DNA from 2 places in the Streptomyces sp. NPDC020747 genome. Region 2 is predicted to be linked to the other one. Evidence: predicted binding sites of a transcription regulator. Region 2 holds the regulator's gene; the other holds the start of a gene.
The links. The regulator HspR, encoded in region 2, represses chaperone genes until heat shock. The targets are predictions, from matches to a motif close to TTGAGNNNNNNNNNCTCAA.

Region 1 (3,406 bases), on a different contig from region 2:
GTGTACTCGCCGGCCAGCTTGCGCAACGCGCTCTCGTCCAGGGTGACTTCGGCCTTCTCCAGACCGGCCCGCTCCAACTGACGCGGCAGCAGGTGGTCCCGGGCGATGACGACCTTCTCGTCCTCGGTGTAGCCGTCCAGGCGCACCAGCTCCATACGGTCGAGCAGCGCCTCCGGGATGGCCTCCAGCACGTTCGCCGTGGCGAGGAACACCACGTCGCTCAGGTCGAGTTCGACCTCCAGGTAGTGGTCCCGGAAGGTGTGGTTCTGCGCCGGGTCGAGGACTTCGAGCAGGGCCGCGGCAGGGTCGCCGCGGAAGTCGGAGCCCACCTTGTCGATCTCGTCCAGCAGGACCACCGGGTTCATGGACCCGGCCTCCTTGATGGCCCGCACGACACGGCCGGGCAGCGCGCCGACGTACGTACGCCGGTGGCCGCGGATCTCCGCCTCGTCCCGTACGCCGCCGAGGGCGACCCGGACGAACTTGCGGCCCATGGCGTGCGCGACGGACTCGCCGAGGCTGGTCTTGCCGACGCCGGGAGGTCCGACGAGCGCGAGCACGGCACCGCCGCGGCGGCCGCCCACGACACCCAGACCACGGTCGTTGCGCCGCTTGCGCACGGCCAGGTACTCGGTGATCCGCTCCTTCACGTCCTCCAGACCGGCGTGCTCGGCGTCCAGGATCGCCTTGGCGCCCTGGATGTCGTACTCGTCCTCGGTGCGCTCGTTCCAGGGCAGTTCGAGCACTGTGTCGAGCCAGGTGCGGATCCAGGAGCCCTCGGGCGACTGGTCGCTGGAGCGCTCCAGCTTCTCGACCTCCTTGAGCGCGGCCTCGCGGACCTTCTCGGGGAGGTCGGCGGCCTCGACGCGGGTCCGGTAGTCGTCGGACTCCTCGCCCTCCGCCTCGCCGTTCAGCTCGCGCAGCTCCTTGCGGACGGCCTCCAGCTGGCGCCGCAGCAGGAACTCCCGCTGCTGCTTGTCCACACCTTCCTGTACGTCCTTGGCGATGGACTCGGCGACATCCTGCTCGGCGAGGTGCTCGCGCAGCTGCTCGGTGGCGAGCTTCAGCCGGGCCACCGGGTCGGAGGTCTCCAGGAGCTCGACCTTCTGGGCGGTCGTGAGGAACGGCGAGTAGCCGGAGTTGTCGGCGAGCGCGGACACGTCGTCGATGGCCTGGACGCGGTCCACGACCTGCCAGGCGGCGCGCTTCTTCAGCCAGTTGGTGGCCAGCGCCTTGTACTCCTTGACCAGCTCGGTCACGGCACCGGGCAGCGGGTCGGGCACGGTCTCCTCGACCTGGACGCCCTCCACCCACAGAGCGGCTCCGGGGCCGGTCGTACCGGCGCCCACGCGCACCCGGCCGCGCCCGCGGATCAGGGCGCCGGGGTCGCCGTCGGCGAGGCGTCCGACCTGCTCGACCGTGCCCAGCACACCCGTGTTCGCGTACGTCCCGTCGATCCGCGGAACAAGCAGCACCCTCGGCTTGCTTCCTCCACTGGACCGCGCGGCGGCCTGTGCGGCCTCCACCGCGGCGCGTACGTCGGCGTCGTTGAGGTCCAGGGGCACCACCATGCCGGGCAGCACGACCTCGTCGTCGAGCGGCAGCACGGGCAGAGTGAGCGGTTCGGACGTCAAAGTCATGATCTCCCCTTCGGCATTCAAGTTGAGCTATGCCGACTCAATGCATGTGAGCCCTCGATTGTTCCCCTGGCGCTGTTCGCTGTGAGCGATCACGTCGGCGAAGGTCGGTGAACGTCTCGCCCGGCCGGTGCGTCACAGGTGTAGCGCCGGGTTCCTCATCCGTTCCGGCCGTCCACCTCGGGGGCATCATGCGGACCGCTCGACTGCGTCGGTTGCTCGTCGTCACAGGCCTGTTCGTCACCGCGGCCGTCGGGGTCTCCGGCTGCGGAGACAAGTACGGCGACAGTGGCTCGCGGCACGACCCGGCCCGCACCGCGGAACGCGCGCGTCAGGTCTCCGACGCCTGGGAGGGCTCGGCGGCGGCGCGGGCGTGGCGTGCGGGGTACTTCCCGCTGGGGGACCCGGTCCGGCTGCCCGAGGGGGCGTTCCACAGCGACGCGGACAAGCAGGCGTACCAGCGGCAGAACTTCGAGCTCCGCGGTTCCCTTCCCGGCGCCCCGCCGAAGAAGGGGGAGGTCCGCTGGCCGAGCGGCGGCTCGCTGGCCGTTCCGGTCGTGTCGGCGCGGGCGGCGTACGAGAAAGTCGGCACGGGTTCCGGTCCCGGGACCGGGCCCCGGCTCACCGTGACCGGCGCGCGGCTCGGGGAGATGACGATCCGCACCAGCCGCGGGCCGGCGACGGTCCCCGCCTGGCACTTCACGATCAAGGGCTACGACACGCCGCTCAAGCGCGTCGCGGTCGTCGCCTCGAAGCTTCCGAAGCCCCCGGTGAAGCCCGTACCGGACCTGACGGCAGACCTGTGGGAGCTGGCCGGACTGGACACGGTGTCGCGGGACGGCCGGACCGTCGTCCTGCGCGCCCACCACGGGGCCTGTGACGACGGCCCCGGCGTCGACGTGCTGGAGAGCGGGGACAACGTGGTGTTCTCCGCCTGGATCCGCAACCCCTCCGACGGTCTCTGCACAAAGGAACTGCGCGCGAAGAAGGTGACCGTGAAACTGGACCGGCCGGTCGGCGACCGCATGCTCCTCGACGCGTTCACCGGCAGGCCCGTGCCGTACGAGGGGTCTCCCGGGTCCCGGTCGTCGTCCTGGAGCTGACCCGTCGCAGCAGCGGCCAGGTGGCCACCCCGATGGCCAGTGCCATCACGTGGCCCCAGTTCGTCATCGGATCCGTGAACGCGATCAGGTCGCCGACGACCATCCAGCCGAACACCGCGAGCACGGTCCAGCGCAGCCAGGGACTCAACAGCCCGGCCAGCGCGCCGACGCTCGCGGCGACGCCGAAGCTGATGCCGTAGTCGTAGCGGTGGAGCGAGCTCTCGGGGAGGTGCCCGGCGAGGACGGAGAGGCCGACGGGTATCTCGGTGGCCAGCGTCGCCAGGCCGTGGCCCAGCAGGAAGACGCCCGCCGTACGCCACCCGCCGATCCGCCGCTCCAACGCGGTGAGCACCAGCAGGAAGGCGATCACGTACGCCGACGTGAGACCTCCCGCTATCCACAGCGCGCTGGCGACCAGCACGCGCACCGGCGACTGCGCCAGATGCGCCACATCGGTACTGGACCCCTGGAGCACCCGGTCCACCAGGTCCGGGTCCCCGTACTCGGCAATGAGAGAGGTCACCGCGAGGACGACCGCGTAGCCGAAGGTGAAGGAGGTTCCGGTGGGCGTGGGGAACAGCCGCCAGGGCCGCACGCGGCGAAGGGGGGTGAGCAGGGGCCGGGCACTCCCGGTGGTGGCGGGCGGCGCGTTCTCGGCAGCCGCGG
Region 2 (3,406 bases):
GAGTACGACGAGGCCCGCGCCCTCTTCGGCAACGGCGGGTTCCGGCCGGGACCCGGCGCCGGAGGCGGCAACTTCAACTTCGACCTGGGCGACCTCTTCGGAGGCGGCCCGGGTCAGGGCGGAGCGGGTGGCCAGGGCGGCGCCGGCGGCTTCGGCGGTGGTATCGGTGACGTGTTCGGCGGGCTGTTCAACCGCGGTGGCGCCACCACCGGCACGCGTACGCAGCCGCGGCGCGGCCAGGACATCGACACCGAGGTCACGCTCAGCTTCACGGAGGCGGTGGACGGGGCGACGGTTCCCCTCCGCATGACCTCGCAGTCCCCCTGCAAGGCCTGTTCGGGCACCGGCGACAAGAACGGCACACCGCGCGTGTGCCCGACCTGCGTCGGCACCGGCCAGGTGGCGCGGGGCTCGGGCGGCGGCTTCTCGTTGACCGACCCGTGCCCGGACTGCAAGGGCCGCGGCCTGATCGCGGAGCACGCGTGCCTGGTCTGCAGCGGCTCGGGGCGCGCTAAGTCGTCCCGCACCATGCAGGTCCGTATCCCGGCCGGGGTGTCGGACAGCCAGCGCATCCGGCTCCGCGGCAAGGGCGCACCGGGCGAGCGGGGCGGGCCCGCGGGCGATCTGTACGTCACGGTGCATGTGGACGCGCACCCGGTCTTCGGCCGCAAGGGCGACAACCTCACCGTCACCGTGCCCGTCACCTTCACGGAGGCGGCGCTCGGCGGCGAGGTCCGCGTGCCCACGCTCGGGGGGCCTCCGGTCACCCTGAAGCTGCCCCCGGGCACACCCAACGGCCGTACGATGCGCGCCCGCGGCAAGGGCGCGGTCCGCAAGGACGGCACCCGCGGGGACCTGTTGGTCACCGTCGAGGTGAGTGTTCCCACGGACGTGACGGGGAAGGCTCGTGACGCGCTAGAGGCGTATCGCGAGGCCACCGCGGACGAGGATCCGCGGGCGGAGCTGTTCCAGGCCGCGAAGGGAGCATGAGGACACCATGGACGCAACCGGACGCCGTCGACAGAGTTCCTATTCCGCATATGAGCTGACGGAAGAAACACCGGTGTACGTCATCTCGGTGGCCGCCCAGCTCTCCGGCCTGCACCCGCAGACCCTCCGCCAGTACGACCGCCTCGGCCTGGTCTCCCCGGACCGCACGGCCGGGCGCGGCCGGCGCTACTCGGCCCGCGACATCGAACTGCTGCGCACCGTCCAGCAGTTGTCGCAGGACGAGGGCATCAACCTCGCCGGCATCAAGCGCATCATCGAGCTGGAGAACCAGGTCGCCGCGCTCCAGTCCCGCGTCGCGGAGATGGAATCGGCCCTGGACGGCGCGGCGGCGGCCATGCAGCAGCGCGAGGCCGCCGTCCACGCCTCGTACCGCCGCGACCTGGTCCCGTACCAGGAGGTCCAGCACACGAGCGCGCTGGTGGTGTGGCGCCCCAAGCGACAGCAGTCGGACTGACGCGGACCGACACCACGCCGGCCACAGGACGGCGCCCGCCCCGGACCTCGGGGCGGGCGCCGTCGCGTGTGCGAGGCGGTAAGTGTCTGTTCAGTCCCAGCGACACGCCGCATGCACGGCGTGTCGCTGGGACTCGGACGCCACTTGCCTTCGAAGCGGATGGTGGTGAAGGGGGCGCCGCGCGGGGAAGGCGAACTCCGGGCCCCTCCTCTGTGTTGCGATCATGTACTGGACTACTGATCTACTGACCTACCGATCGACGGACCGACGGATCGACGGATCCGATGGATTCACGGGGGGAATGGAGCTTTTCCATGGCCATGGTGGGGCTGTTCTGGATCGCCGAGGGCGATGTGTATGTGGGGGCGAAACCGTCCGGGCGTGCCCCGGGGGTGCGGCTGACGCCGGAGGGGGTCGTGTCGCTCGGTGACGGCAGCTCGGACCTGTGGCCGTGGGACGAGGTGTGTGGGCTGACCGTCGGGGATGTCCCGCTGAAAACCCTCAAGCGTCGGATCAGCGTGATGCTGGACATGGTGCTGACCGTGACCAGCCTCGGCGACACCGACACACCGCCCATGATGAGCGTCATCGTCGAAACCGCCGACGGGACCACCGACTTGACCGTGTACGCGGCGGCGTCCACCTACTCCCAGGAGGAGTACGACCTCTCGCTGTCCCTCCTGTCCCACCTGACGGCGGGCGAGGCCACCCTGCGGGCGACGCTGGCCGCCATGGCGCAGTGGGGCCGGGTGCAGGAGGACGGGTCGCCCCGGGCGGCGGAGCGGGAGAGGCTGCTGCGGGAGTGGGTGGGGGTCGGCAGCCTCTCGTGAGCGAGCGGGCGAGCGGGCGGGCCCGGCATCAGGCGGGGCCGGCTCCCGGTCGTAGCGCGACGAAGACGAACTCCCGGCCCGGGCGGTCGGGAGCGTCGCGGACGTCCTCGACGACGTACCCCTGCGCGGCCAAGTCCGCCTCGATCTCGTCGCGTTCACGGAAACGGAGGGTCGATTCCGAGATCAGCACCTCTCCGTCCGCGGCGAACACGTAGCTGCTGCGGAACGTCACCAGCGGCCCGTCGACCTCGACCAGCTCGTCCCAGGTCTCGACCGCACCGACGCCCGGAATCTCCGTAACCCCGTACGACGACTCGCGGTTCCACTTCTCCCAGGCACGCCGAGCCGGATCCCGGGTCTCGAAGACGAAATGCCCGCCGGGCCGCAGGGCTTCGTAGGCGCCCCGCAGGGACTTCCGCCACGCCTGGGGATCGACGATCTGCTGGGCGGCGTTCGCCGTCATGGTCGCCAGGTCGGCCTGGAGCGGCGGGAGGGTGGTGGCATCACCATGGATCCAGCGCACCCTTTCACTGCCGGGCTTGCCCCGGGCCACATCGAGGGACGCCAGCGCCGGATCGACACCGACGACCTCGATCCCACGATCGGCGAGCAGCAACGCGAACACACCGGTCCCACAGCCGATGTCCAGCACGCGCCGCGCCCCGAACTCCTCCGCGATACGGACGTACGCGTCGAGGTCGCTCCGATCGGGATCGAGCGGGTCGTAGACAGCGGCAAGCCGCGGATGCCCGAAGGCCTCGCCCGCCATCAGGAGCGGGGGCGCCCGGCAGTACGGGCGTGGTGCAGCAGCCCTGCGAGGCCCTGCGGGGCGGTGGCGAGGATGATGTCCGGGGTGTCGCTCTCGCGGAGGCGGAGGGTTCCGTCTGGGGCGGTGGCTATGTTGAGGCAGTTGCCTTCGGGGCCACCGCTGAAGGATGACTTCTGCCAGGTCAGCTCAGACATGCGGGCCTCCCTAAAGGGTGTAGAGGAGATGCTGGATGAGAGCCAGCGAGTCCTTCACCGAGTGTGCTTCGGGGGCCAACGATACGTCGATGGGGGCGAGGGCGCTCTCGGTGAGGTGATCGAACAGCGCGGTGTACTCCAGCAGTTG

Region 1: lon (endopeptidase La) is a predicted target of HspR. The motif match lies at 1,663-1,681, and genes of this name have one in related genera.

Annotation. Positions count from the first base shown of each region.
Region 1 covers NZ_JBIRTJ010000002.1:712,209-715,614, reverse strand. Annotated here, with positions in the region: gene lon (endopeptidase La) at 1-1,640, opposite strand, end outside; gene ACH4YP_RS08255 (hypothetical protein) at 1,829-2,740, shown strand; gene ACH4YP_RS08250 (rhomboid-like protein) at 2,679-3,406, opposite strand, start outside.
Region 2 covers NZ_JBIRTJ010000003.1:701,173-704,578, forward strand. Annotated here, with positions in the region: gene dnaJ (molecular chaperone DnaJ) at 1-990, shown strand, start outside; gene ACH4YP_RS12240 (heat shock protein transcriptional repressor HspR) at 998-1,465, shown strand; gene ACH4YP_RS12245 (hypothetical protein) at 1,780-2,295, shown strand; gene ACH4YP_RS12250 (class I SAM-dependent methyltransferase) at 2,324-3,064, opposite strand; gene ACH4YP_RS12255 (DUF397 domain-containing protein) at 3,064-3,258, opposite strand; gene ACH4YP_RS12260 (helix-turn-helix domain-containing protein) at 3,269-3,406, opposite strand, start outside.